4 regions of the Nitrobacter sp. genome follow, and region 4 is predicted to be linked to each of the others. Evidence: predicted binding sites of a transcription regulator. Region 4 holds the regulator's gene; each other region holds the start of a gene.
The links. Region 4 encodes LexA, which represses DNA repair genes until DNA is damaged. Its sites were predicted from a motif close to TGTTCNNNNTGTGTTCNG; they were not measured.
Positions count from the first base shown of each region.

Region 1 (7,512 bases), on a different contig from region 4:
CGCGCTCGCGAGTGAACATCGCGCGCAAAAACTCCATCGGGTGCCCCTTCAGCGACAGCCGCACGGTCTGATAATCGGCGACCACCTGCTCCGGCAGCGGCATTTCGGGCAGCGGCGCGGCATGTTCGTCCGGCAGTTCGCGCGCGACGGCGCTTTCGAACAACGGCAGCGGCACATCGTCCGGAAGGCGGCGCACCGCCCACAGCGCCGCGCGGCGGTCAAACCCGAGCGAGCGGAAGGCATCGGCATCGGCCAGCAGGATCAGCGCGCGCTTCGGCAGTTTCGTATCGCGGGCGAAATCCTCGATGGAGGTGAAGGACCGGCGTTGCCGCGCGGCGACAATCCGCTCGCCCCAGTCGTCAGATGTCAACGAAGAAGAAGATAACTGTTCTTGAGACGGCGGGTTTGAAGCCCCAATCCACGCATTGCCTGCTCTCTCCCCCCTTGTGGGGGAAAGGTGAAGAGAGGGGTATCTCAAGCACTGGTCTTGTAGCTTACCCCTCTCCCTGACCCTCTCCCACAAGGGGATCGGGAACAACTTTTCATCGGCCACCTGCTGCTTGCCTCTCTCCTCATCCGGATCGACCCACTTGAATCCGTCGATCTGGCGGAAGCCGAGCCGCACCGCGTGATGCGCGCCCGCGCGCTCCTCCAGAGTGTTCTGCGAATGGCTGAACGAAACATCGATGGGCCGCACCTCGACGCCGTTCTTTTTGGCATCTCCCACGATCTGCGCCGGCGCATAAAAACCCATCGGCTGCGAATTCAGCAAGGAGCAGCAAAACGCGTCGGGATGGAAATGCTTCAGCCACGACGAGACGTAAACAAGTTGCGCAAAGCTCGCCGCATGGCTTTCCGGAAAGCCATAGGAGCCGAATCCCTTGATCTGCTCGAAACAGTTTTTCGCGAACACGGGATCGTAGCCGCGCGCGATCATGCTGTTGACCATCTTCTCCTGAAAGGAGCCGATGGTGCCTACGTTGCGGAACGTCGCCATGGCGCGACGTAACCCATTCGCCTCTTCCGAGGTGAATTTCGCGGCGACGATGGCGATGCGCATCGCCTGTTCCTGAAACAGCGGCACGCCCAGCGTGCGCTTCAGAACATTCCGTAGTTCATTCTTGTCGCCGCCTTTCGGATAGGGATAGTCGATCTTGTCGGAATCCATGGCGCGCCGCTTCAGGTAGGGGTGCACCATGTCGCCCTGGATCGGGCCGGGACGGACGATGGCGACCTCGATGACGAGATCGTAGAACGTGCGCGGCCTCAAGCGCGGCAGCATGTTCATCTGCGCCCGGCTCTCGACCTGGAATACGCCGATGGATTCGCCACGACACAGCATATCGTAGACCGGCTTCTCATCCTGCGGGATCGTCGCCAACTCCCATCGCTCACCCTTGTGATCCGCGATCAGGTCAAAACATTTGCGGATGCAGGTCAGCATGCCGAGCGCCAGCACGTCGACCTTCATCATCCGTAATGTATCGACATCGTCCTTGTCCCACTCGATGAAGGTGCGGTCATCCATCGCCGCATTCCCGATCGGAACGTAAGTGTCGAGCCGGTCCTGCGTCAGCACGTAGCCGCCGATATGCTGCGACAGGTGACGCGGAAAGCCGATCAACTCGGTGGCGAGTTCGACGGCGCGGCGCACCATCGGGTTTTGCGGATCGAATCCGGCCTGCCTGACCTGCATGTCGCTGACGTCGTCGCCCCAGCTTCCCCAGACCGTATCCGCGAGCGCCGCCGTCACATCCTCGGTCAGGCCCAGCGCCTTGCCGACATCGCGAATGGCGCTGCGCGGCCGATAGCGGATGACGGTGGCGATGATCGCGGCGCGGTGACGGCCGTAGCGGCGATAGACATACTGCATGACCTCCTCGCGGCGCGAATGCTCGAAATCGACGTCGATATCGGGCGGCTCCAGCCGCTCCTTGGAAATAAAACGTTCGAACAGCAGGTCGACCTTAGTGGGATCGACGGAGGTAATGCCGAGCACGTAACAGACTGCCGAATTCGCCGCCGAGCCGCGCCCCTGGCACAGGATGTTCTGCGCGCGCGCCCAGTGCACGATGTCATGCACGGTGAGAAAGTAATGGGCGTAGTTGAGTTCAGCGATCAGGTCCAATTCCTTGCGGAGAACCGTTTTCAGATCTTCATCCGCACCTTCCGGAAAATATTTTTCGACACCTGCCCACGTGAGATCCTCCAGATGACGCTGCGCCGTCTTGCCCGGCGGCACCGGCTCGTCGGGATACTGGTATTTGAGCTGGTCGAGCGAAAATTCGATGCGCGAGGCGAACGCCACGGTTTCGGCGATCGCCTCTGGAATATCGCGAAACAGCAGCGCCATCTCATGTACCGGCTTCAGATGCCGCTCGGCGTTGACTTCCAGCTTGCACCCGATGGCATCGATGACAGTCTTTTCGCGGATGCAGGTCAGCACATCCTGCAAGGGACGCCGCGCGGAATGATGATACAGCACCTCGTTGGTTGCGAGCAGCGGCACGCGCGCGGTGGTCGCGATCCGGTGCAATCGCAGCAGGCGGCGACGGTCGTCGCCGCGATAGAGCAGGCTTGCCGCGAGCCAGACGCCATCCGCGCTGCTCTGCCGCAATCGCTCCAGCGCTTTAAGCGCGGCCACTGCCTCGAAGCGATGCGGCAACGCCAGCACGAGAAGCTGGCCTTCGGCAAACTCCAGCAAATCATCCAATGTCAGGTGACATTCGCCCTTCTCCGCCCCCAGCTTGCCTTTGCTGAGCAACTGACAGAGTCGGCCATAAGCATTGCGATCGCTGGGATAGACAAGAATGTCTGGCGCCCCATCGATGAACACGAGACGCGAACCGACGAGCAGTCTTGGCTTGTGGTGAACTTTGGGATTTTGCAGCTCGGTATAAGCACGCACCACGCCCGCCAGCGTATTGCGATCGGCAATGCCAATCATCGGAAGGCGCAATTCGCTCGCCTGATGCACATATTCCTGCGGATGCGAACCGCCATACAGAAACGAGAAGTTGGTCATGATGCCGATTTCGGCAAAGGCCGGACTATCGCGCGGATGCTTCATGCGAACAGCCCGTGCAGGAACCAGCGGAACGTCTGGACTTCACGCCCGTAAATTCCTTCGCGATAAAGCCAATAACGTACGCCTTCCCTATCCTCGGCACGAAAATAATCACGCGTCAGCGTGCTGCTGTCGGCGCGGGCGACTGCCACCTCGCCCTGTGGCGGATGCAGGCGCATGAATTCATCGTCAGGTTCAGGCGACAAGGACTGCTCGCAGCGATTCCACCATTCCATGGCGATGCGTTCGGGTCCTTCGACGTGTGCAATGAGACACTGGCGATGACGCCATTTGAACTGCGCCGGCGGTCCATCCGGAAACATCGCCGTCACATCGATCGGCTCCGGTGGCGCAAACATGCGCAGCGGCCGCAGCGGCGGCTCACCCTCGATACGCTCCAACCATTCGGCACGCATGGCCGCCGCAAGATGCTGTTGCGCCGGCACCGGGAGCGACGCGCGCTCCGGAATGTGGGTGTTCTGCGGCAGGTGCACGACGACGCGATGACTGCCGATGCGGGCGGCAAGACGATCGACCAGCGCCGCCACCTCGTCATTGTCCCTGACATGTGTGTCGAGGTCGCGCTGCTCCTGTATCACGAGATCGGTCCGGACGGCGGACAGCCGCACCATATCGAAACCGAAGCCGGGGTCGAGCGGATCGGCCAACGCGTCGAGCCGCTCGCGGAACAAACGATCGATGGTCTCGCCGCGCGTGACCGGACGTCCGGTCTCGACAGCAATGACGCGCACCGCGCCGTCGGTGCGGAAAAAACCTGCTTCCAGCCGCCGCGCTCCCTTGCCCTGTTTTTCCATCGCGGCGATGAGCGTGCGCGCAAGGCTCGCCAGCGTCATCGCGATCGCGCCGTCGGTGGCGATCGGCTCGGCGAAGCGTTTCTCGACGATAAAATCCGGCAGCGGCTTGCGCGGGTTGATCGGCGCGTCGCTTTGCCCCAGCGTCTGTTCCAGAAGCACAGTGAAAGTCGATCCGAACCGCGCCGCGATCTCGTGGCGGCCGCGCGCGGCGACATCGCCGATGGTTTTCAGCCCGGCGCGGCGCAGCCCGCGCGTGATCGCATCATCCGCGCCGAGCGTGAACACCGGCAGCGCCGCAACCGCTCGGGCCTCCTTGCCGGGCGCAACGATCCGGCCATGGGTATGACGCGTCAGCGCCCGCGCGCAGGCCGGCGTGCCGGCGATCGCCGCGCTGACGACAAAACCCTGCCGCGTCAGCGCGCCGCACAGCGCATTCATCAGCGCCGCCTCGCCGCCGAACAGATGCGCGCAGCCGGTGATGTCCAGAAGCAGACCCTGCGGCGGATCGAGCGCCACCAGCGGCGTGAAGCGGTCGCACCAGTCGGCGATATCGTTCAGGATTTTGGCGTCGGCCATCTCATCGGCGTCGAACACGTCGATGCCGGGGCAGATCGCGCGGGCATTGGCCAGCGGCAACCCGACCGCGAGACCGATCCGCGCGGCCGCGTCATCCAGCGCGGCGATGACCAGCGCGTTGTTCTGTTTGGCGACGACGATGCGGGGAAATCTCTTCTCCATAATGGTCGGGCTTAATTGCGAACCACGACAGGCTTCAACCAGTCCGTCGGAGCGCAACAACTCGCGCACGATCCGGTCGGTCGGCAGACGCGGAAGCCACAGGCTGAGGATGCGTCTGCGCGCCACGGATCGAGACGTCACGGAAGAGGCACTCATCACATTTCCACTCCATGATCCATTGGCCGGTCTGGCCATGACGGTTGCGGACAAGCCGCGTCTCAAGCACGGGTGCGCCCCATGCCTGCCACGCCTCGCATGGCGGCGAGCGCGCCGGGCGCACGATCCATCGTGTCTCCGCCGTCGAAGGCAATAGCGTTGCAGCCACCCGCAGCAGCAGCCCGGTGACTCCGGAGGCCCGCGCCGCCAGCGTCAGCCTGCGGCTCGCGACGAGATCGAGCAGACGCGTCTCGCCCCATATCTCCATGACCACGGCGCCGAGCGCATCGCAGGCCAGCGCATCGGCCGCCGTCCGCAACGCGTTCTCCACATCTGATGCATGGACCGTCACCAACAGACACGGATCGAGACCGAGTTCGCGCCATCCGCGCATCGACAGCGCACCGGATTCGCGCGCGGCAAAATCCTGCCGTACCCAGAGCAGCGGCCGGTTTGCGCATACCCGCTGCGCAAGGCCCGCGATGAAGCCGCTCGCCGCCGCGCTGTGTCGTCCTTCCGCGAACACCTCATGCATCGCGCCACGCGCCAGCCCACCCTGCAGCACGGCATCCGCCTCTTCATGACCGAGCGCGGCCCGGCCCGGCATTCCGCCGCCGCGACCGGCCTCGATGCGCGCGATGCGGTCGCGCAGACGCGCAAGCGTCTCTGCGCTGCTTCGGTTTCCAGTCATGATCGCAATCCGCTCGTGACAATGAACTCGCGGCGGAGTAAATTGTTCCCGTTATGTTCTATAATAAGCTTATCAGGCAACCGGGAGTCAACCAGCTTTTCGCGCACGATTTTTGCTTACGAATCCAAAGGCATCAAAGGAACGCCGGTCAGCGCCGGGCATTGCCTCAGAGGTTTCAGTGACAAACCCGACAGCGGAGACGCCCATGACCGCCTCGCCTCTCTCCCTGCCGCGTCTGCGCGAAGAAGCCGCCGGATGCCGCGCCTGTCCTCTCTGGAAGAACGCGACGCAGACCGTGTTCGGCGAAGGACCGGCGCCCGCGCCGATCATGCTGGTGGGCGAGCAGCCCGGCGACAAGGAAGACCTCGCGGGGAAACCCTTCGTCGGACCCGCCGGCCAGATGCTCGACCGCGCGCTGAAAGAAGCCGGCATCGATCGCGGAAAGGTCTACGTGACGAACGCTGTGAAGCATTTCAAGTTCGTGCCGCGCGGCAAGGTCCGGCTGCACCAGAAACCCAACACGGCTGAGATCAGAGCCTGCCGCCAGTGGTATGAACGCGAACTCGCCACCGTCAATCCCACGCTCGTGGTGGCGATGGGCGCGACCGCAGCGCAAAGCGTTTTCGGCAAGATCACGCCGATCAATAAGAACCGCGGTCGGCTGATCGAGACGAACGACGGGCACAAGGCGCTGGTGACGGTCCACCCGTCCTATCTCCTGCGGCTGCCGGAGGAGGACGCGAGAGCGCGCGAATATGAACGTTTTGTCGATGACCTGAAAATCGCCGCAACGCAACTGCGCCGCGACAAGGCGGCGTGAAGCAGATCGACCCGTCATCGGCAGCCCTAGAGTCTTTCACCGTTTCATGGAAACAGTGAAAGACTCTAGGCTCTTGATTTGACCGTTTTCTTCACGCGAACCGGTTTCCACTTCGCTCGAAAACGCTATAGCCGCCGATGACGGACTTCTCGAAAAATCAGGCAGCCAACGCCTCGGAGTTGACACCGGCTTCGGCCAGCGCCGTCAGATCCTTGTCGGTCTTGCGCTCCTGCTGCAGCGTTTCATCGATCAGCTTGACGGCGTCCTTCATGCCAAGCCGGACCGCCCACGCCTTCATGGTTCCGTAGCGCGCCATCTCGTAATGTTCCACCGCCTGCGCCGCGGCGAGCAGCCCAGCGTCCAGCGCCTCGGTGCCCTTGTATTCTTCCATGACTTCCTTCCCCTCCTCAAGAAGGCCGAGGATGGCATCGCAGGTCTTGCCCTTGGCCGGCTTTTCGATCAGTTCGAAAATACGTTCCAGGCGCTCGACCTGGCCTTCGGTCTCGTCATGGTGTTTTTCGAAGGCTGCCCGCAGTTTGTCGGATGTCGCCGCCTTCGCCATCTTGGGCAGCGCTTTCAGGATCTGCTTTTCGGCGAAGTAGATGTCCTTGAGCTGATCAAGGAACAGGTCGTGAAGGTCCTTCTCTTTCGTCATTGTAGCCTCGCGCGGTTGGAGGGGAAATTCCCGCTTCCTAACGCGACGTGAGGGGCTATGTTCCTGGAGCCTTGCAATAGCGATCCCTCAGGCAGCGAGCATGTTCTCGACCAGCCTGATCCAGTACGAGGTGCCGTAGACGATGGCATCGTCGTTGAAGTTGTAGGCTGGATGATGCAGGCCCGCGCTGTCGCCATTGCCGACAAAGATGAAAGCGCCGGGCCGGGCTTCCAGCATGTAGGCGAAATCCTCCGCGCCCATCATCGGCGGGGTCTCATGCACGTTGCTTTCGCCGGCGATTTCCCTCGCGACCTTCATCGCCGTTTCGGTCTGCCGGACGTGATTGACCGTGACCGGATAGCCGCGCCCGAACCTGACATCGATCCTCGTTCCGGTCGTCAGCGCCACGCCGGCGGCAACCTCGCGTATCCGCTTCTCCATCTGGTCGCGCACGTCGGCCTTCAGGGTTCGGACGGTCCCGCCGAGTTCGACGGTCTGCGGAATCACGTTGCGGGTGTTGCCGGCATGGAACTCGCACACCGAGATGACCGCCGATTCCAGCGGATCGAC
Region 1 covers NZ_JBPPLY010000005.1:148,456-155,967, forward strand. The annotation lists gene ACS3WB_RS08010 (error-prone DNA polymerase) at 1-3,070, opposite strand, end outside; gene ACS3WB_RS08015 (Y-family DNA polymerase) at 3,067-4,761, opposite strand; gene ACS3WB_RS08020 (ImuA family protein) at 4,655-5,467, opposite strand; partial or broken gene ACS3WB_RS08025 (UdgX family uracil-DNA binding protein) at 5,664-6,287, shown strand; gene ACS3WB_RS08030 (ferritin-like domain-containing protein) at 6,445-6,942, opposite strand; gene ACS3WB_RS08035 (M20 aminoacylase family protein) at 7,030-7,512, opposite strand, start outside.
Region 1: ACS3WB_RS08020 (ImuA family protein) is a predicted target of LexA. The motif match lies at 5,511-5,528, and genes of this name have one in related genera.

Region 2 (7,512 bases), on a different contig from region 4:
GCGTTCAGCGCGATGTGCAGCGATCTCGGATCCTATCCGCTGGCGAACGCGGTGGCCGCGTCGGCAGCGGTGCCTGTTGCGTTCGCGCCGGTGGTGATCCAGACCTTTCCGGGCCGGTGCAAGGATCCGCTGCCGGCCTGGATCGTGAAGGCGCGCGACAACCGCAACGCGCCCCCGATGCTGAGCGCGTTTGCGAAAGCGGTCAGTCGCTATCACGATGGCGAAATTCCCTATATCAAGCTGCTCGACGGCGGCTTGGTCGACAACTACGGCTTGGCCGGTTTCACCATTGCGCGGCTGTCGGCGAGCACGCCCTATGGACCGCTGTCGCCCGATCAGGCCGTCAAGATACGGCGCGCGCTGTTTCTGGTGATCGATGCGAAGACCGGCCTCGCCGGCAACTGGATCAATACCATTGAAGGCCCGAGCGGCGTCGACCTGGTCAAGGCCGCCGCGGACACCGCGATCGATGCCAGCGTCGGCGCGGGCTATACCGCCTTCGAGCGAACCATGGGCGACTGGCAGACGGCGCTGATCCGCTGGCGCTGCGGCCTGTCGGCCGCCGATCGCGCCCGTTACGGCGCGCGCCCGGGTTGGAATTGCCACGATTTGAAATTGTTCGTGGGACGGATCGGCTTCGATCAACTTGATCCCGCGCGTGCCGCGAGCCTGGAGACCGTTCCGACCCGCTTCCATCTGCCGCCGCAACAGGTCGATGACGTGATCGCCGCCGGGCGCGACGCGTTGCGGGCGAGCCCCACCTTCCGCGCGTTTGCCGGCAGCAGGTGAGCGGGCGCAAGCGGCCGACTCAATTGATTTGGACGGGGGTTTTCCCGTCGCAACCTCCGGGGTAAAAGCCGCGCATGAACGCACCTGTCAAACCGTCGAACCTGATCAAGGGCGCCACCGGCGAGTGGGAGATCGTGATCGGGCTCGAAGTCCACGCCCAGGTCACATCCAACGCAAAGCTGTTCTCCGGCGCGTCGACTGCCTTCGGCGGCGATCCCAACAGCCACGTCTCGCTGGTCGACGCCGCGATGCCCGGAATGCTGCCTGTCATCAACGAGGAATGCGTCCGGCAGGCGGTGCGGACCGGATTGGGACTGAACGCCCGGATCAATCTGCGCTCGGTGTTCGACCGCAAGAACTATTTCTATCCCGACCTGCCGCAGGGCTATCAGATCAGCCAGTACAAGTCGCCGATCGTCGGCGAGGGCGAGGTCGTGGTCGATCTCGCCGATGGCACGAGCATCACGGTTGGGATCGAGCGGCTGCATCTCGAACAGGACGCGGGCAAGTCGCTGCACGACCAGCATGCCGACATGAGCGCGATCGATCTGAACCGCTCCGGCGTGGCGCTGATGGAAATCGTCTCCAAGCCGGATATGCGCTCGTCGGAACAGGCCAGAGCCTATGTGACGAAACTGCGGTCGATCCTGCGCTATCTCGGCACCTGCGACGGCGACATGGAGAAGGGCAGCCTGCGCGCCGACGTCAACGTCTCGGTGCGCCGGCTAGGGCAGCCCTTCGGCACCCGCTGCGAGATCAAGAACGTCAATTCCATCCGCTTCATCGGTCAGGCGATCGAACACGAGGCGCGACGCCAGATCAGCATCCTCGAGGATGGTGGCAGCATCGACCAGGAAACCCGGCTGTTCGATCCGGACAAGGGCGAGACCCGCGCGATGCGCTCCAAGGAAGAGGCGCACGACTACCGCTACTTTCCGGATCCCGACCTGCTGCCGCTGGAATTTTCGCAAGACTTCGTCGATGCGCTGAAGGTCGACCTGCCGGAATTGCCCGACCAGAAGAAGACGCGCTTCATCGGCGACTTCGGTCTGACGCCCTACGACGCCGCCGTGCTGGTCAGCGAACACGAGAGCGCCAACTTCTATGAGGCGGTGCTGGCGGGGCTTGCGAATGCGCGCCGCGACGGAAAGCTGGCTGCCAACTGGGTGATCAACGAACTGTTCGGGCGGCTCAACAGGGAAAGCCGGGGAATTGCGGAATCGCCGGTATCGGCATCGCAGCTCGCCGCGATCCTAGACCTGATCGGCGAAGGCACCATTTCCGGCAAGATCGCCAAGGATCTGTTCGAGATCGTCTGGACCGAGGGCGGCGACCCGCGGGCGCTGGTCGAAGCGCGCGGGATGAAGCAGGTCACCGACATGGGTGCGATCGAGAAGGCGGTGGATGACATCGTCGCCGCCAATCCGGACAAGGCCGCGCAGGTCCGCGACAAGCCGCAGATGATCGGCTGGTTCGTCGGTCAGGTGATGAAGGCGTCCGGCGGCAAGGCCAACCCGCAAGCCGTGAACGATCTGCTCAAGACCAAGCTCGGTCTGTAGTCGTCATCCGCCCCGCTGCCGTCGATCGGTGCTTCAACATTGCGTTCGTCTGCATGTGCGCAGTCTGTCGGCGATGCGATGCATGCTGGTCCGGCGCGTGGCCGCATTGTCCGAAGGATGCAGGATGCGGAGCGAGACGTTGGGCGATGCTACGCTCCGTCTGCTCGCCGAAATTGCAGTCGTGTGTGCGCGCGTTGTACGCCGGCATCACACCGTGATGACGTGACGATAGCTGCTCTGGTTTTGCGAATCGGATTTCACGATTCGCAAAAAGCGCAGCTTCACGGGCACCGAATGGCAATTTCCCGGATTGGCGTGAAAATATTTTTGTTGCCAAAAGTTGCGACTCGGAGTCCGCGCTACGACGATCGTCACGGGCGCAGCGACTCGGCGTCGTGGGTCACACGCGTCTGTCGTTACGTTGCGAAGTGCAGAATGATGCTGCGGCACAGCCACTTCCTGAAATGTCGACATTTGTCGATGCAGGTTTTTCGCTGGTTGAGCTCGCTGCTCATCGCCGAATATGCGCAGCATTCTAAAATGCGTCGTCGCTGCGGCGGCATTTGTCTGTCAACACTTCCTTAAGTGGGACACTGTTTTTTTCAATGTGTTGGTGTATTCGAAGGATGTGCATTTCGATTCCCGAGTGCACGCAGCGACTAAGCCATCTCACTAACCCCTGGAGGGCAACATGGCCAAGAAGGCGAAGAAGGCAAAAGCTAAGAAGGTCAAGAAGGCGAAGAGCGCGGTGAAGAAGACTGCGAAGAAGACCCGCAAGGTCGCCAAGAAGAAGAAGTAAGCTCGCGTGATGGAATCGCCGGCGGATGCCGGCGACGTCGCAAGAGCCGAAGAGAGTTTGCCTCCAAGAGCAGATTTTCAATCCAGGCTCCGGTCGACGAGAGAGGGTGTCGGCGAGACATCAGGTCAAACGGTCGGATCGTCTGTCCCGGGAGCTCCCCGTGACAACCGGTCCGAGGGAAGATCACGGTGAGTTCACCTGGGGTCTTCGTTCGATGCGGATGTCAATGTCCGCAGTCACCAGCGGCCTCGGCTGCGGTGAGAGTTGGTCCTGACGTGTTCACCGACGCCCTCGTCCTGCCGCCGGCGTGGCTCAGCCCCGGTGTTGCTGTTTCCCCATTGTTTGAATCGTTGCCGCCACCGCGGTGACCGCGGTTTCACCGCGATGCGCGTTCAGCGCTGCCGGACCGGGCTCGGCTCTGGCGATGGTTACCGGTTTGCCAAGCACGACAGTAAACCGAATTCCGCGGAATCAGGAAAGTCTCCGAAAAACAAAGACTTTTTCGATTCCACCGGGTGGTCCTCGCACTGAGCGTTCACGTTCGATTCATCGCAATGCTTAAACTGCTCTTCAAATTTTACCGCCATGGTCTGCGCGTCTGGACGGCACGCCGGTGAACGGCGGTCGGGACCAGCGGGGACGACGACAAGTGGATGGGGCCGCGCTCGAAGCAGGGCGGTTATAAAAAGGAACAGAGGAATGTTTCAGGGGCATATCGATTTCGAGACGGCAGCGCCGGTAGGCGCTGACACCATTCAGAATATTCTGTTCGAACGCGGTTTGTACTGGGCGAGCGGCCGGGCCGGTCTGGTCGACCTGGTGGCCGCGCACAAGTGGTTCAATCTCGCAGCGCTCAAGGGCCATACCGAAGCGATCGCGATGCGTCGGGAAATCGCGGCGCTCATGTCCGAGGCCGAGATTGTCGCAGCACAGCGCGAGGCGAGGGCCTGGATGACCGTGCATTGATCCGCTCTCAGGCGCAACTTCCGGCAAGCCTCACGGACGGTTCGGCTTGGTCCTGGCTATAACGCGGCGCCATGCTTCGTCCCCGTCGCTATCGCGACAAGGGACTCGCGTTATTCGTGCGGTTTGCGAAATCCGTTTTGAATTGGAAATCAGCGAGCCGTTTTGAGTCGCATCTTTTAAGCGGGGCAGGCGCCCTGCAGGACGCCGTTCGCCTGACCATAGAAGCCGGCGGCTCCTGCGGAGTTCCCCAGCGAGTTCAGGATGTCGCCGACCGATATGTAAATCTTGCTGACGGCAATCGCAGTCCGGCAGTCCATGCCGCCGGCAACTGCTTCGAGATTGGTGTCGTTCAGTTCGCGCATCTCGGTGTGCATGTCTCTCTCCTGTTTTGAAGGAGAGGCCGTCCCCTCGTGATCAACGTCGCAGGAGTACGACGCGCCGGTCTTCGTCGCTGTGACGGATGTCACAAAGCGGACAGGGCACCCGCGAGTTTGAACCGCGAGGTCGATCGTTGCTGACCTGAAATCTGACCTAGCCGTCGCTCTATATATAGATGCCGAACGAGTGGCCGAGAGCTCTCGCCAACGAGAAGCCGGCACGGGTCAATGTCCCGTTGTTGTAATTCTGATCCCACTGGTTGATCACAACCAGCGCGACTGCCAGCGCGAAAATCATCTTCATGATGGTACATTGACACCAGAGTCTTAAGATTAAATTAGGACTGGCGGCTGTTGGGTCCGGGTGCTGTTTTCGAACATTCCCGGCAGAGAAGGTGCCTGGTCGAAGTAGGGCCAATACCGGCAGAGAAGGTGCTGTCCTAATGCTGACGTCAAAATGAAAAAGGCCGCCCACTGAGGCGCCTTGCGGGTTCCAAAATGGGTGAACGATCAAGGGCTCCAGAGACGGACGAAGACGCCGCAAAGCTCTCCTTGAATGAGCTTAATGAATGGATCAGCCGCGCTGAGTTTCGCGCATGTCGTCTCAGTCTGTCAGCTTCGCTCAAGAAGTCTGCAATGAAACGACTCGTCTGGCTGGAATCTCGGCGCGAAACGTTGCATGGCGTCCCGGCTCCTAAACGTGGACGTTTTTGAACTTAGGACACTTTCCAAATCAACTTAGGACACTGAGGGTCAAATACGGACAGTACCGTAGAGAAGAAAAGAACATATTGCGAACTTAGAACAAATAGGGTACATGTGGTTTCACCTCATCATCCACGGCCATTCGTTGTCCCGTCTGCGAATCCCGTTCATAAGGAGCCCGGCCCATGTCCCAAGCTGCCCTGCGTATCGTCGAAGGATCTTCCATGGATAAGTCGAAGGCCCTATCCGCCGCGCTCTCCCAGATCGAGCGCCAGTTCGGCAAGGGCTCGGTGATGAAGCTCGGCAAGAACGACAAGTCGATGGACGTCGAGGTGATTTCCTCGGGTTCGCTCGGCCTCGACATCGCGCTCGGCGTCGGCGGCCTGCCCAAGGGACGCATCGTGGAAGTCTACGGTCCGGAGTCCTCGGGCAAGACCACGCTGGCGCTGCATGCGGTCGCCGAGGCGCAAAAAAAGGGCGGCATCTGCGCCTTCATCGACGCCGAGCACGCGCTTGACCCGGTCTATGCCCGCAAGTTGGGCGTCAATGTCGACGATCTCCTGATTTCGCAGCCCGATCACGGCGAGCAGGCGCTGGAAATCGCCGATACGCTGGTGCGCTCCGGCGCGGTGGACGTGCTCATCATCGATTCGGTCGCAGCGCTGGTGCCGCGCGCCGAACTCGAGGGTGAGATGGGTGACGCGCTGCCCGGCCTGCAGGCGCGGCTGATGAGTCAGGCGCTGCGCAAGCTCACCGCCTCCATCAACAAGTCCAATACCATGGTGATCTTCATCAACCAGATCCGCATGAAGATCGGGGTGATGTACGGATCGCCGGAAACCACCACGGGCGGCAACGCGCTGAAGTTCTATGCGTCCGTGCGCCTCGACATTCGCCGCATCGGCGCGATCAAGGAACGCGACGAGGTCGTCGGCAACCAGACCCGCGTCAAGGTGGTGAAGAACAAGCTCGCGCCGCCCTTCAAGCAGGTCGAGTTCGACATCATGTACGGTGAAGGCATCTCCAAAATGGGAGAGATCCTCGATCTCGGCGTCAAGGCGGGCATCGTCGAAAAATCCGGCGCCTGGTTCTCCTATGATAGCCAGCGCATGGGGCAGGGACGCGAGAACGCGAAGGCGTTTTTGCGGTCCAATCCCGACATCACCGCCAAGATCGAAATGGCGATCCGGCAGAATTCAGGGCTTATCGCCGAGCAGATTCTGGCCGGCAGCCCCGAGCGTGATGATGACGAGGAGGAGCCGGCCGAGGACTGAGGTTGGTCGGTTGGGTATTTCCGGGACGCGGGCTGGTGCAGCCCGGGTACGGTGCGATCCGCAAAGACGGGAATCCTTTGTGGAAGCGTCTCGCGCCTCTCGGAAGCAACGGGCGCTGTGGATGTTGAGTTGCCGACATCCCCAGCGTCCGTTTTTGTTTTTCATCCCTCGGGAGACATCTTCAGCACGCAACGGCTTTGCTTACGCAACTCCGTGGTCGAGCGGAAAGCACATGCGAGCGGAGGCGAAACACAAAAGTCGTCATCGCCGCGAAAGCGGAATACCCGGTAATCATATTGGGCTTGAGGTCGACCGGGCACGCTTTGGTTACGGGACCGCTCGCCGGAGCCTGTCATCGGACCGGCGAAGCCGGCTCCTTCGAGGCGACGTCGCCTCGATTTCAGCCATAGCATTTCAGCCATGGCGTTTCGAGCGAAGCCTCCGGCCTGGCCCGAGGATAGATGCCGGCTTGCGTCAAGAAAACGCGTCAAAACAAAATCATGAGCCTGGCTTCTGATTTCGTCAGAAGCCAACTCTTGGATGGCGATGACCTTGTTACTCCGCAGCCTGGGCGTAGTCTTCCAGCGGCGGACATGAGCAGACCAGGTTGCGGTCGCCGTAGGCATTGTCGACCCGTCCGACCGGTGGCCAGTATTTGTCCGAGCGCGATGTGCCGGCCGGAAAGCAGCCCTGGGCGCGGCTGTAGGGCCGCGACCAGTTATCCTCGGCGATGTCGTGCACCGTATGCGGCGCATGGCGCAGTGGCGAGGACTCGACGCTCCAGTGTCCGGCCTCGATCTCGGCGATCTCGTTCCGGATCGCGATCATGGCGTCACAGAATCGATCGAGCTCTGCTTTTGCCTCCGATTCGGTCGGCTCGATCATCAGCGTTCCCGGCACCGGAAAACTCATGGTCGGGGCGTGGAAGCCGTAGTCGATCAGCCGTTTGGCGATATCGTCGACGGTCACGCCGGTTTTAGCCTTCAGCGGGCGGGTATCGATGATGCATTCATGCGCGACGCGGCCCTTCACGTTGCGGTACA
Region 2 covers NZ_JBPPLY010000014.1:2,718-10,229, forward strand. The annotation lists gene ACS3WB_RS12760 (patatin-like phospholipase family protein) at 1-789, shown strand, start outside; gene gatB (Asp-tRNA(Asn)/Glu-tRNA(Gln) amidotransferase subunit GatB) at 864-2,348, shown strand; gene ACS3WB_RS12770 (hypothetical protein) at 2,556-2,882, opposite strand; gene ACS3WB_RS12775 (hypothetical protein) at 3,847-4,113, shown strand; gene ACS3WB_RS12780 (hypothetical protein) at 4,290-4,487, opposite strand; gene ACS3WB_RS12785 (hypothetical protein) at 4,657-4,794, opposite strand; gene recA (recombinase RecA) at 5,381-6,469, shown strand; gene gcvP (aminomethyl-transferring glycine dehydrogenase) at 7,025-7,512, opposite strand, start outside.
Region 2: recA (recombinase RecA) is a predicted target of LexA. The motif match lies at 5,273-5,290, and genes of this name have one in related genera.

Region 3 (7,512 bases), 250 kb from region 4:
ATATGGCCGCCGTGAACGCCTGCACCGGGACCGATGTCGAGTACATGATCGGCGAGACGGATAGCGTCCTCGTCGTGTTCGACCACGATCACGGTGTTGCCGAGGTCGCGCAACCGCTTCAGAGTTTCGAGCAGCCGCGCATTGTCGCGCTGGTGCAGACCGATGGACGGTTCATCCAGCACATACAGCACGCCAGTCAGGCCTGAACCGATCTGGGAGGCGAGGCGGATGCGTTGGCTCTCGCCACCGGACAGCGTGCCGGAAGCGCGCGACAGCGTCAGATAGTTGAGGCCGACGTCGAGCAGGAACGACAGCCGTTCGCGTATCTCCTTGAGCACGCGGCCAGCGATCTCGTTCTGTTGCGATGACAGCTTTTTCGGAACGGTCTCGAACCATTCGCCGGCATGACGTACCGATAATTGGCTGATTTCGCCGATGTGCTTGCCGCCGATCCTGACGCACAATGCCTCGGGCTTCAGCCGGTAACCCTTGCAGGCGTCGCACGGTACGTCGGAAAAATACTTGCCGAGTTCTTCGCGCGCCCATTCGCTCTCGGTCTCCCGGAAGCGGCGCTCGATGTTGGTGATGACGCCCTCAAACGGCTTTTTGGTATCGTAGGAGCGTACCCCGTCTTCATATGAGAACTTGATCTCGTTGTCGCCCGAGCCATGCAGCAGCGCAGCCTGCGTTTTTTTCGGCAGGTCTTTCCATTTGGTATCCAGTGTGAACTTGTAGAATTTTCCGAGAGCAGTCAGCGTCTGCAGATAATACGGCGACGATGATTTCGCCCACGGCGCGATCGCGCCCTTGCGCAGCGTCAGTTCCTTGTCGGGAATGACGAGGTTTTCATCGACATGCTGTTCGACGCCGAGGCCGCCGCATTTCGGGCAAGCGCCGTATGGGTTGTTGAATGAAAAAAGCCGCGGCTCGATCTCGGGAAGGGTGAAGCCGGAGACCGGGCAGGCAAACTTTTCCGAAAACAGAATGCGTTCGGGGCCGCTCTTGTCGTGGATTTTGGCGACCTTCTTGTCGGATTTCTTGTCGTCGGAAGAGGCGCCTGGTGCATCCGCATATTCAATGACAGCCAACCCTTCGGCCAACTTCAGCGCGGTTTCGAAACTCTCCGCCAGCCGCTGGCCGATGTCCGACCGCACCACGATGCGATCGACCACGACGTCGATGTCGTGCGGAAACTTCTTGTCGAGCGCCGGAACGTCAGCGAGTTCGTGAAACGCGCTGTCGATCTTGACGCGCTGAAAACCCTTCTTGAGATACTCCGCCAGTTCCTTGCGATATTCGCCCTTGCGGCCGCGCACGACCGGCGCCAGCAGATAGAGCCGGGTTCCTTCAGGCAGCGCCAGCACCCGGTCGACCATCTGCGACACCGTCTGGCTTTCGATCGGCAGGCCCGTTGCGGGGGAATAGGGTACGCCGACGCGCGCCCACAACAGCCGCATGTAGTCGTAGATTTCGGTGACGGTGCCGACGGTGGAGCGCGGGTTCTTGGAGGTGGTCTTCTGTTCGATCGAGATCGCCGGCGACAGACCGTCGATCTGGTCGACATCCGGTTTCTGCATCATCTCCAGAAACTGACGCGCATAGGCAGAGAGCGACTCGACGTAACGTCGCTGACCTTCCGCATAGATGGTATCGAACGCCAGCGACGACTTGCCGGAGCCGGAGAGACCGGTGAACACCACCAGCTTGTCACGCGGGATTTCCAGATCGACATTCTTGAGGTTGTGTTTGCGGGCGCCGCGGATCGTGATGGCGCGCGTGGCGGAACCTGATTGTTGCCGCTTCGCCTTGATGACTTCGTCCATGACAGGCTTTTCCGGGCGCGAAAGTCGCGCCGCGTTCGGGTGCGCCGCACCGGGCAAAATCCCCGGCTGGTGTGACGGTTCATACGTCCGCTTCATTGTCTCGGGAAATCCCTCAAGCGAACTTCTGAACCCAAACCACACTCGAATCATAAGGTTGCCGGTGGCCCATTAATTCCGACACCCGCATCAAAGGTTCCTGCAAGGACATGCGAGCTTCGGAATCGGGATCCTAGCGCCGTGTGTGGCTGTGTCCGGAACGTAAATAGAACGGCGGGCGATTTCCAGAGGGCTGATGATGATCATCAACGATTTCGTTGCGCTGGATAGCCTAGCCCTCATCGTCGGCATGGCCGCCCCTCTGTCAGCTCCGACCTGGAGGCAGCGGAGGCGCTCAAATAAAAAAGGCCGGCAAAAAGCCGGCCTTTCCATAATTACGAGAGACGTTCGGATTAGATGTGATCAGTACCGCGCAACGGCCGGGCCACCCCAGCGATAGTTGATACGAGCGGTGACAAGGTCTACATCCTGACTAATTTTGTCAGTTGCAAACGGTGTACCAGGCACCCCGGCGACGCCGTTGTTGATGAAGGTGTGGTTGCTGTCGCCCATGAAGATGTGATCGTATTCGAAGCCGAGCGACCAGTTCGGTGCGAAGCCATATTCAAGGCCGACACCAACCGTGCCACCCCAACGGGTATTGTTGACGTCGTCTGTAACCTGAACAGCAGTTAAGGTATCGAGTCTTTGATAGCGGTTGGACGTCACCGCGGCGCCGCCCTTCACATAGAGCAGGGCAGCATCCCAAGCGTAACCGATCTGGCCGGTGAACAGGCCGAACGCGTCAAGGCGGCTGTCATTAGCGACAAAAGCATTTTGAAGGCTGACATTGCGGCCGCTCAGGTCCGCCCAGTTGCCCTGAGCTTCAAGGCCAAACACCCAAGCATTGGACTGCATGCGATAACCGATCTGGCCGCCGGCCGTACCGCCGGTCGCATCGTGGCAACCCTCGTTGCCTACGGCCGGAAAGGTCAGATCCCAGCAATTCCTGCTCGATCCCCAGCCGCCGTTCGCGCCGATGTAGATGCCGCTCCAGTCATAGATCGCGGCGACCATCGGAGGAGGAGCCTTCGTATAATGACGCGCTGCAAGGTCGGCTGCGGCGGCAGGCGCCGCGCTGAGGCCGATGGCGAGAGCACCAATGGCGCCGATCAGTAGCTTGTTCATTTCAAATCCCCGGAATTTCAACTTCGTTTGGACGCGAGCGCTGATAGCAGCCCTGAATTCGATAAATGCTGTATATCGCCCGGCGTTGAAAAAAGCCGTCTCCCAAATGCAACACTTCGGGCAAATTGGAGCCGCTGTTACGCCTGCCGGCTTGCTAGATCTTTCTCTCTTCGCTGCACCGACCGGGACCGTCGCCTCTTGAGAACAAAAATGGAACATTATATATTGGACCGGTGGATAACCGGCGATTGACCCTCTCCGCACGATGACGGGAGTGTAGGGTCGCCACCGTTGCCGCAAAGGCGTTGCCGGCGTTTCGAACCGGCGGCGGCATTTGGATTGGCAATCGGACGAGATTGGGAGAACGGCGATGGCGGGTAGCGTGAACAAGGTGATTCTGATCGGCAATCTCGGCGCCGATCCCGAAATCAAGCGGACCCAGGACGGCCGTCCGATCGCCAATTTGCGTATCGCCACGTCTGAAAGCTGGCGTGATCGAACCAGCGGTGAGCGCAAGGAGAAAACCGAGTGGCACCGCGTCGTGATCTTCAACGAGGGGCTTTGCAAGGTTGCTGAGCAGTATCTGAAAAAAGGCTCGAAAGTTTACATCGAGGGCCAGTTGCAGACCCGCAAATGGACCGATCAGAATGGCGTCGAAAAATACTCCACCGAGGTCGTTCTGCAGAATTTCAACTCGACGCTGACGATGCTCGACGGCCGCAACAGCGGCGGAGGCAATTTTGGATCCGACGATACCGGCGGCGATTTCGGATCGGGGAGTTCATCCGGCGGCCAGCGCCGTGCCGTTGCCGCCGGTGCCCGTCGCAGCGACATGGATGACGACATTCCGTTCTAGGGAATAGCAGCTCCAGGACATCAGTGGGCAGGGAGTGGTGAGTTCGGACATTAGCGCCGCCCCGGTCTACCATTCCGGTCCGGAGACCAGAATTCTCCGCGGTCTGCATTTTCAGACTTTAGAGTGGCGATCCCGGCAGGATTCGAACCTGCAACCCGCGGAGTAGAAATCCGCTACTCTATCCAGTTGAGCTACGGGACCTTAAGACCGCTCACCTCACCGCAATATGAAAAATCCGTCCTCGCGCCAAGCCCCGATCCGAACCATTCTGAACGATCGGGCGACGAACCTGCGGGCGAGGCCTTTTGCGTGTCCCCGGTGCGTGTAGCGAATGAGGAGGGTTCGCAGCAATGTCCTTGAACATACTTCACGCGAAATTTTGAACCTAAGCCACATGAAAATCACAAGCTTGCCGGTATCTGTTCAAATTCGAATTTCGCTGCCAGATGCAGCATTATGAGGCAGGCTTCGTACGAATGCAGGGCGCGCGCTTGTTCGCGCAGGGAGCTTTTCATGACCGGAATGGTTCGTGCCGTCGTACTCTGTGCGGTTCTGGCGATTGGGCTGGTTTCGGCGCAGGCGGCGGATAAGGCTTTCAAGCGCGACGATCTCGCCGACGCGGCAATCAAGCTCGAGGCACAGATCAAGAGCGAAGCCGGTATCATCACCAAATCGGCGCCGGCGCTGCGGACCGATGCCGACGCTGCCTTCAAGCGATCCGATTTCCGCAGCGGTCTTCAAATTCTCGGCCAGATCGCGACCGTCGCGCCCGACGATAGCGGCAACTGGCTGCGGCTGGCGCGGACGATTTTCCAGATCAAACCGACCACGAGCCAGGAGCAGACGTTTCTGCTGGAGCGGGCTTCCACCGCCGCCTACATCGCCTACCAGCGGGCGCATGATCCCGGCGCGGAGGCCGACGCGCTGGCCGTTCTCGGCCGCACTTTCTTGGAACGCAAGCTGTGGCGTCCGGCACTCGACACGCTGCGGCTGTCGCTTGATCTGCGCGAGGTCGCAGGCGTTCGCGAGCAGTACGAAAAGATGCGCGACGACCACGGCTTCCGGCTGCTTGATTACACCGTGGATTCGGATTCTGCCTCGCCGCGGATCTGCTTCCAGTTCTCGGAAGACCTCGCCAAACGTACCGACTTTTCGCCGTTCGTGATGCTTGCCGGCACCGATCAGCCGGCGCTGTCGTCGGAGGACAAGCAGCTTTGCGTCGACGGCCTCAAGCACGGCGAGCGTTACAACGTCAATCTGCGTGCCGGTCTGCCGTCGACCGTCAAGGAAAGCCTGCCCAAATCCGCTGAGTTCAACGTCTATGTGCGGGACCGCAAGCCATTCGTCCGCTTCACCGGGCGCGCCTATGTGCTGCCGCGCACCGGGCAGCGCGGCATTCCGCTGGTTAGCGTGAACACGCAAGCCGTGTCGGTGCAGGTATTCCGGATCGGCGACCGCAATCTCATCAACACCGTGATCGACAGCGACTTTCAGAAAACACTCAGCGGCTATCAATTGTCGGATCTCGGCAGCGAGCGCGGGGTCAAGGTCTGGTCGGGCGAGATCACAACGGCTTCCACGTTGAATGCCGATGTGACGACTGCATTCCCGGTCGATGAGGCGCTCGGAAACCTGCAGCCCGGTGTCTATGTGATGACGGCCGCGCCCAAGGGGCCGGGTTCGGCGAGCGACGAGGAGTCCGGCTCGCTGGCGACCCAGTGGTTCATCGTCTCCGATCTGGGCCTGACCGCCTATTCCGGCAATGACGGCATCCACGTCTTCGTCAATTCGCTGGCGACGACCGATGCGGTGGGCAAGGCGGAGGTCCGCCTGATCGCCCGCAACAACGAGATTCTGGCGACTCGCAAGACCGACGAATCCGGCCATGCGCTGTTCGAGCCGGGTCTCGCCCGCGGCGAAGGCGGGCTGTCGCCGGCGCTGCTGACGGTGAGCACCGACAAGGCCGACTATGCGTTCCTGAGCCTGAAGTCGAACGCGTTCGACCTGACCGACCGCGGCGTCTCGGGTCGAACGGTGCCCGAAGGCGCCGACGCTTATGTTTATGCCGAGCGGGGAGTCTATCGCTCGGGGGAAACGGTCTTCCTCACGGCGCTGTTGCGCGACGGGCAGGGCAACGCCGTGACCGGAGGGCCGCTGACGCTCGTGGTCGAACGACCCGACGGGGTCGAATTCCGCCGCGCCGTGCTGGCCGATCAGGGCGCCGGCGGACGAAGCCTGAGCCTGCCGCTCAACTCGGCCGTGCCCACCGGGACCTGGCGGGTTCGCGCCTTTACCGACCCGAAGGGGCGATCGGTGGGCGAAACCACCTTCATGGTCGAAGATTATGTACCGGACAGGATCGAATTCGACTTAACAACCAAGGCGAAGCAGATCACGGCTGAGGCTCCGGTCGAACTAAAGGTCGACGGCCATTTCCTCTACGGCGCGCCGGCATCCGGCCTGCAACTCGAAGGCGATATGCTGGTGGCTCCCGCCGAGAGCCGCCCGGGTTATGCCGGCTACCAGTTCGGCGTGGCCGATGACGAGGAGAGCACCAGCAACGAGCGAACACCGATCGAGAACCTGCCTGAAGCCGATGCAAACGGCGTCGCCACGTTTCCGGTCAGTCTTGCCTCGCCGCCGTCATCGACCCGACCGCAGGAAGCGCAGATATTCATTCGCATGGCGGAAGCCGGCGGGCGCGCGGTTGAGCGGAAGCTCGTGCTTCCGGTTGCGCCAGCCACCGCAATGATCGGCGTGAAGCCGCTGTTTGCCGACAGGAACGTTGCCGAAGGCGACAAGGCGGCATTCGATGTCGCCTTCGTCGCGCCGGACGGCACCTCGCTCGCTCGCGACGGCCTGCGCTATGAACTGCTCAAGCTCGAAAGCAGATATCAATGGTATCGCCAGGATTCGGCGTGGGAATACGAGCCGGTGAAATCGACCAAACGTGTTTCCGATGGCGACCTCTCGATTGCCGCGAACAAGCCTTCACGGATCGAATTTTCTCCCCCGCCCGGACGCTACCGGCTCGATGTGAAATCGTCCGATCCGAATGGTCCGCTGACGTCGGTTCAGTTCGATGTCGGCTGGTATTCCGACGGCAGCGCCGACACGCCCGATCTCCTGGAAACCTCGATCGACAAACCGGACTACCAGTCAGGCGATACCATGACCGTTTCGGTCAATGCGCGGATCGCCGGTAAACTCACGATCAACGTTCTCGGCGATCGGCTGTTGACCACCCAGACCACCGACATCAGGGAAGGCACTTCTCAGATCAGAATTCCGATCGGCAAGGATTGGGGCACCGGCGCTTATGTGGTTGCGACGCTGCGCCGGCCGCTCGACGTTGAAGCCCGGCGGATGCCGGGCCGCGCGATCGGCATCAAGTGGTTCGGCATCGACAAGGCGGCGCGTACGCTTTCGGTCAGCCTGTCGCCGCCGACACTGGTGCGGCCGTCGACGACGCTGAAGCTGCCTGTGAGGATCGGCGGTCTAAGCCCCGGCGAGGACGCCAAGATCGTGGTTGCCGCCGTCGATGTCGGCATTCTCAACCTCACCAATTACAAGCCTCCCGCGCCTGACGACTACTATCTCGGCCAGCGC
Region 3 covers NZ_JBPPLY010000003.1:69,875-77,386, forward strand. The annotation lists gene uvrA (excinuclease ABC subunit UvrA) at 1-1,823, opposite strand, end outside; gene ACS3WB_RS04825 (outer membrane protein) at 2,283-3,047, opposite strand; gene ACS3WB_RS04830 (single-stranded DNA-binding protein) at 3,418-3,903, shown strand; tRNA gene ACS3WB_RS04835 (tRNA-Arg) at 4,028-4,104, opposite strand; gene ACS3WB_RS04840 (alpha-2-macroglobulin family protein) at 4,417-7,512, shown strand, end outside.
Region 3: ACS3WB_RS04830 (single-stranded DNA-binding protein) is a predicted target of LexA. The motif match lies at 3,248-3,265, and genes of this name have one in related genera.

Region 4 (7,512 bases):
GGCTCAACGTCACGCATACTCTTTTGTCCAAGCGTGTGCTGACGGAGCTGGTTCGCGGCGGTCATGTCTCCGGCTGGGATGATCCGCGCATGCCGACGCTCGCGGGCCTGCGGCGGCGCGGCGTGCCAGCCGAGGCGCTGCGCGAGTTCATCAAGCGGATCGGCATCGCCAAGGCCAACAGCACCGTCGACATCGGGATGTTCGAGTTCGCGGTCCGCGAGACGCTGAACAGGAGCGCGCCGCGCCGCATGGCCGTCTTGCGTCCGCTCAAGGTGGTGATCGAGAACTATCCTGAAGGCGAAAGCGAGGAGCTTGAGGCGGTCAATCATCCGGACGATCCATCGCAGGGCACGCGACGCATCCGGTTCGGGCGCGAGCTTTATATCGAGCGGGATGATTTCATGGAAAATCCGCCGAAGAGGTTCTTCCGCCTGTCGCCGGGCAACGAAGTGCGGCTGCGCTATGCCTATTTCGTTACATGCCGCGAGGTGGTCAAGAACGCGGCGGGCGAAGTGATCGAGCTCCGCTGCACCTACGATCCCGCGACCAAGGGCGGCAACGCGCCCGACGGCCGCAAGGTGAAGGCCACCATGCATTGGGTGAGCGCGGCCGATGCGGTGCCGGCCGAGATCAGGCTCTACGGTCATCTGTTTGCGACCGCGCAGCCGGACGCCGCGAACTTCGTATCCGAACTCAATCCGCAATCGCTCGAGACTCTGTCAGGCTGCATGGTCGAGCCGGCGCTGGCCGGCGACAATGCGGAGGGCGCGGTGCAATTCGAGCGGCAGGGTTATTTCTGCCGCGACCGGGATTCGTCACCCGGCCGTCTCGTGTTCAACCGGACGGTCGGCCTGCGCGACACCTGGGCAAAGGTAGCCGCAGCCGGATCGTGAATTCGCCGGTATTCCGTATCCGTTCCACTGTTCCTTGCGCGCTCTCTTCCGCTAGATCGTGATCAGGTTTGATTGAGTTGTCGTGCCCGGCTTTATGCCGAGCATCCGCGCCTCGAAGTGTGAACCGTTTCAAAGACGTGGATGGCCGGGACAAGCCCGGGGCCACGTGGCGGACACGACCGGCGTTGGAATCTGAATGCCGGTCACGGCTTCCCTTGTTGCAGATCATGTCGCAGTGCTCTGTCGCTTGCCACAAAGACATGCGACGCGCGCCCCCGACGCTCCGGCGGCCGCCAATCTGTCGCGGCTTTTAGGATTTTCGCGACAGGCACTTTGAACCATCAGCCGAGGGGATCGGTTGAAGCGCCGTAAGAAAACTATGTATCTTGCTCTTGCTGCTTAGGCGGACGACCGGTACGTGCGCGCCAAGCCGCAGCCGCTCGTTTTCGATCTTCGGCCGATAGTCCCGGTCGAAGGTCCAGACAAAACGTAGAAAGGTGATGAACTCCTTGTTTAGCCGCTCGGAGCAACCAACGGGCATGTCCGGCCTCGGCCTTCGCAGAAGGTTCCGAACAACCACGCGTCTGAGGCAGGTGGCGCGGGGTGTGTCCATCCAGATCACGAGGTCCGCGCGCGGCAGGCGCAGGTCGAAAGTCCGGCGGGAATAGTTTCCCTCGCAAATCCACTCCGGCCCGGAAATCGCATTGGCAACCCGCCGTCGGAAGTCCATGGGCTCGGGTTCTTTCCATTTCGGCCGCCAGAAGAGCCGGTCGAGATGAACGACTGAGCAGGAGAGCCGCTCGCCCAGCACGCGCGCGAGCGTCGATTTTCCGCTCCCGGCATTGCCCAGAATGACGATCCGCCGTGGTAACATTGCTATCCACCAGCTTTCGCGAGATCACCCGCCTGCATGTATTGTTCAAGTAGAGGCACCGGCCGCAATTTTCCGCATAACGGACATGGTGTCGCGAATCTCCCAAAACCTGCGACACATTTTTAAGGCCCGATAAGCGGCAGGTTTCAAATCGTTACCGTCAGGAAATGTCTGTCTCGGTCTGAATCCGCCCGGCCATGACGCATTGAAACACTTCATCGTCAACTCATCCTATTCTAGCATTGCGGCGAGGGCGCGAGGGGTGGTGGCCGGATGCCGGAGCGGGGCAGGGCTCGGGATCGGACAGGCGGGTACGCGGGAACATGGCCGCCGCGGAAGGCTGTCGCCGCCAGTCCTTCGCAGGTCTCTTCGGGCACCTTGCCGGCGCTTGCGGCCCGGCTGCGAGACTGGGTGCGCGCCGAAGCCGGACCGGGGCGGCTGTTGTCCTGGGTGCCGGTGGCGTTCGGCGCTGGCATCGCGATCTATTTTGCAGCCGATCATGAGCCGATAGCCTGGATCGTCGTCCCGACTGCCGGCTTCCTCTGTCTGGCCGCACTGCTGCTGCGTCGGCATCGGCTGTTTCCTGTGGCCGTCATGATCGCCGCAATGGCTGCGGGTTTTGCCGTCGCCACGATGAATACGGCGCGGATGGCGCACGTTGTCCTGAAGCGGTCGATGTATTCGCCGATGCTCAAGGGTTTCGTCGAAACCCGCGAGGTGCGCGAGCGCACCGATAGATTTGTTTTGCGTGTCGTGCGGATGGACGATTACCGGCGCCACGTCAAACTGGATCGCGTGCGGCTGTCGGTCAGGAAGGGCACCGCGCCGGCCGTCGGCAGCTTCGTGGAATTGAAAGCGCGGCTGCAGCCGCCGCTCACGCCTGTGCGGCCCGGAAGCTACGATTTCGCGCGCGACATGTATTTCCAGGGCATCGGCGCCTCCGGTTTCGTCATGGGTGCGATCAAGATCGTGGATCCTCCGGACGGCGGCGGGATAGCCTTGCGTTACGCCGCGCTGATGCAGCAGCTTCGCGACGCCATCGATGCCCGCATCCGCCTTGTCCTCGACGGCGATTCACGGGCGATCGCCACCGCGCTTCTGACCGGTCGGCGCGACGCCATCACGACGCCGGTCAACGATGCGATGTTCATTTCGGGGCTCGGCCATGTGCTCTCGATTTCCGGCTATCACATGGCCGTGGTCGCCGGTGTCGTGTTCTTCGCGGTGCGCGCGCTGCTGGCGTTGATCCCGGCGCTGACGGCAGTTTTCCCGATCAAGAAATGGTCGGCGGCGGCGGCGCTCGCGGCGGTGGCGTTTTATCTGCTGCTGTCGGGCGCCGAGGTCGCGACCCAGCGCTCATTCTTCATGACGGCGGTGGTGCTGATCGCAGTCATGGTCGATCGGCGCGCCATCACGTTTCGTACGCTGGCTGTTGCGGCGATGATCGTGCTTGCGATTGCGCCGCAGGCGCTGGTGCATCCGAGCTTTCAGATGTCGTTCGCGGCAACGCTCGGGCTGGTGGCGCTGGTCCAGCTCGGGATGCCGAAACTGTTCGCGACGCCCGATCACTCGCCGACCGCGCGCGCCGCGCTATGGGGCGGCCGGGAAATCGTCACGCTCGCGCTGGCCTCGTTCGTCGCCGGACTCGCGACCACGCCCTATGCCGCGTTTCATTTCCATCGCGTGACGCCCTATGGCGTGGTCGCGAACCTGCTGGCGATGCCCGTTGTCTCGGCGCTGGTGATGCCGGCGGGACTTCTCGGCCTTGCAGCCATGCCGTTTGGCTTGGATGGCGTGTTCTGGCGGCTGATGGATTTCGGCATCGAATGGATGATCGCCGTGGCCCAGTGGGTTGCGGCGCTTCCCGGCGCCATTGGCCGCATGGCGGCGTTCGGAACGGGACCGCTGATCGCGGCGACGGCGGGCATCATTCTGCTCGGACTGCTCAGGACGCCGCTGCGCTGGAGCGGCGCGGCCATCATCGGGCTGGCGATCGCCTGGTCGCTTGCGGTAGCGCAGCCGGACATTCTGGTCTCCGCCGACGGCCGCAACGTCGGCGTGCGAGGTGGTGACGGCCGCCTGCATCTGATCAGCACGGGCAAGGACGCCTTCACCGTCAAGGAATGGCTGGCGGCCGACGCAGACAGGCGCGGGCCCGCCGATCCTTCGCTCGCGGAGGGTGTTTCCTGTGACGACGCAGGCTGCGTGGTCAAGGCGAGCGACGGCGGAATTGTCGCGCTGGCGCGGCGGCCGGATGCGATGGAGGACGACTGCCTGCGGGCGGCGGTGATGGTGACGGCATGGCAGGCTCCAGAGGGATGCCTCGCGCAGGTCGTCGATCAGGAGCGACTGCGCCGGAAAGGCGCTCTGGCGCTGCGGCGGGGCCCGGGCAGCGCAAACGGCTTTGTCGTCGATGCGGTCAGGCCCGAGCGTGTCGACCGGCCATGGTCGCCAGCCCCCGCCGATGAAAAGCCAAAGTCGATCGGCGATCGAGCGGAGCCCGCGCGTCCGATCGATGCCACGCCCGCGGCAGACGATCTCCAGCCCGACGATTGAGCGGACTGCCGGCGATCGCTATTCGCCGGATCAGTACTTGCGGTAGATGCCGATCAGCTTGCCCTGGATCTGCACGCGGTTCGGCGGAAGGATACGGACCTCGTAAGCTGTGTTCGCGGGCTCGAGCGCGATCGAGGCCCCGCGGCGGCGGAAGCGCTTCAACGTTGCTTCCTCTTCGTCGATCAGCGCAACGACGATGTCGCCGGTTTCCGCCGACTCGTTGCGCCGGATCAGCGCCAGGTCGCCGTCGAGAATTCCGGCTTCGACCATCGAGTCGCCGCGCACCTCAAGCGCGTAGTGCTCGCCATTGCCGAGCATGTCCGGCGGAACGCTGATGGTATGGCTGCAGGTCTGCAACGCTTCGATCGGCGTGCCGGCCGCGATGCGCCCCATCACCGGAACGGCGACAGGGCGGTCCGCGGCGTCGTCGACGTTGCCGCTGGGCCGGCGGACCTTGCCGAGATTGCCTTCGATGACGCTCGGCGTGAAACCGCGCCGGCCACCGCCGCCGCCGGCGGCGAGCTCCGGCAGTTTGATGACCTCGATGGCGCGCGCGCGATTGGGCAGGCGGCGGATGAAGCCGCGCTCCTCCAGCGCCGTAATCAGGCGATGGATGCCCGACTTGGAGCGCAGATCGAGTGCATCCTTCATTTCATCGAACGAGGGCGGAACGCCGGATTCCTTCAGCCGTTCGTTGATGAATCGCAGGAGTTCGTACTGTTTGCGCGTGAGCATGCCGACTTTAGTCCCCGATTGATGGCGCCCGCCGTCCGATTCCGATAACGATGGCTCGCAATGTCATGAGTTCTCGAAACAAATCATGAACGAACACTATATGTTCGATATGTGTTCCGCAAGTGTTTAATTTAGCGTCAACGGAGCGAGGTTTTACGACAACGCGAGTTTGATGATGTCGCACGGTTCACCCTTGCGGGCGGCGGGTGCGAACGGCGCGCGGACCACGAGCGCTTCCGCCGCGGCGAGATTGCCCAGCAACGAACTGTCCTGATGACCGACCGGCGTCGCGGTCGGCAGCCCCTCGGCCGAGTACGCCAGGCGCGCGCGCAGGTAATCCTGCCGTGCCTGATTGGAGGCGAGGTCCTTGCCGAGCAAAGCGCGTTCAACGCGATGGCCGACGTCCTCGCGCCCGGACAGTGCGCGGATCAACGGCACCATGAACAGGAACGCGCAGATATAGGACGAGACGGGATTGCCGGGCAGGCCGATCACGCGCATCGGGCCGAGCCGCCCGTGCATCATAGGCTTGCCTGGCCGCAGCGCGATCCGCCAGAACGCGATCTCCACGCCTTCGGCGTCGAGCGCACGCTTGACGAAGTCATGGTCGCCGACCGACGCGCCGCCGGTGGTGACGAGAATGTCGGCGCCGCTGTCGCGGGCGCGGCGGATGGCGGTCCTCGTTGCGTCCAAGGTGTCGGCGACGACGCCGAGGTCGAGCGCCTCGGCGCCTTCGCTGCGGGCGAGCGCGCGAAGCGCGTAGCCGTTGGACAGGATGATCTGTCCGGGGCCCGGCGTTGTGCCCGGCAGGACCAGTTCGTCGCCGGTGGCGAGCACGGCGACCTTCGGACGGCGATGCACCGGCAGGTCCGGGTAGTTCATGCCTGCGGCCAGAGAGAGATGGCGGTCGGTGAGATAGCTATGGGCGCGCAGCAGCACGTCACCCTCGCGAAAATCGACGCCGGCGGCGCGGATGTTCTTTCCGGCGGCGGTGGCTTCCTTGAGGATGACATGCTCGCCGTCGCGTTCGGTGTCTTCCTGGATCACGACGGTATCGGCGCTGTCCGGCACCACGCCGCCGGTGAAAATCCTCAAAGCCTCGCCGGCCTGCAGCGCCCGCGCGAGAGGCCGTCCCGCGGCGATCTCGCCGATCACATGCAGCCGCGCCGGAATCGTCGCGATGTCGGCGGCGCGCACCGCATAGCCGTCCATCGCCGACATCGCGACCGGTGGCTGGGTGCGGCGCGAGGGAAGGTCGCGTGCCAGCACCCGGCGATGGGCGTCGTCAAGGCCGACCATTTCTTCCGGCAGCGCTTCGACTCCGGCAAGAACAGCCGCTAAGGCGTCGGCAACCGCCATCAAGGGCATGACCATTTTCTCCCAGGGTCCCACCGGTCCGATTTCCGGGATCGGCGGGAGGCTGTGCGAACGTTACAATCAAAGAACTGCTGGCAAACATAGATTGCCAGATGGGTTTTTTAGATTTGGCGTCCGCCTTGCGAGGCTGCCGCCGGTCGGCTGGATCGTCGAAGAAACGAGCACGCTTCGCCGGCGTAGGACCTCATCTACAGAACTTGCGATCCGCAGACAACGTTCGCCGAACATTGCGACGGGCCGTTCAAACGGGTTCGCCCTGCTGAGGGCCGCCTCACCGGCAAGGGCTCAACTGTCTGATGAACTCCCGAACCCGAATCCTATCGAGATCATCGGGTTGGCGACATTTTCTGATTCGAGATCAAAACGCCCATGAAGGGTAGACAAACCTTAATGAGGGAACGACGGAACCGTCCGAGGCCGGGTCGGTTGTTCGAAAATCGGGAGGGGTGATTCGGGCGAGGGCAATGGTTGGAGGGCGCAGACAAGGAGGCATCCATGAAGTGGAAAAAATGGCGACGGGAATCGATCCTCGACGTCTACAATCTCGTGCTGGCTCTGGGCCTGTTTGCGACTCCCTGGTTTCTCGCGCGGGCCACAGCGACGACGGACCTCGATATCTGGGCCAGCGCCGCGGCGATCGGCGTGATCTCGGTGGCGGCGCTGCTGGCGTTCGCCCGGTGGAAGGAATGGGCCAACCTGCTGCTCGGTCTCTGGCTGATCGTCTCGCCCTGGGTTTTGGGCTTCGCCCATACCCGCGCCATGCACTTCAGCATTGGCATCGGCGTTGTGGTCGCGTTCCTGGCGGCGCTGGAAATCTGGCTGGTCTATGACAAGGAGGATGAGGCTCGCCGCCTTGCGCAGGCCGAGCATGACCGGCCGCTATTTCACTGACGGAGCCTCCGTCACGAGGTAGTGGCCGGACTTGCCGCCCTTCTTCTCGACGAGGTGAATGCCTTCGATCCTCACCCCGCGTTCGACGGCCTTGATCATGTCGTAGATGGTGAGACAGGCGACGGAGACGGCGGTCAAGGCTTCCATCTCCACGCCGGTCGGGCCGGAGACCTTGACGCTGGCCTG
Region 4 covers NZ_JBPPLY010000003.1:321,548-329,059, reverse strand. The annotation lists gene ACS3WB_RS05995 (glutamine--tRNA ligase/YqeY domain fusion protein) at 1-893, shown strand, start outside; gene ACS3WB_RS05990 (AAA family ATPase) at 1,204-1,767, opposite strand; gene ACS3WB_RS05985 (ComEC/Rec2 family competence protein) at 2,041-4,323, shown strand; gene lexA (transcriptional repressor LexA) at 4,354-5,058, opposite strand; gene ACS3WB_RS05975 (molybdopterin molybdotransferase MoeA) at 5,212-6,426, opposite strand; gene ACS3WB_RS05970 (SPW repeat protein) at 6,931-7,326, shown strand; gene moaC (cyclic pyranopterin monophosphate synthase MoaC) at 7,315-7,512, opposite strand, start outside.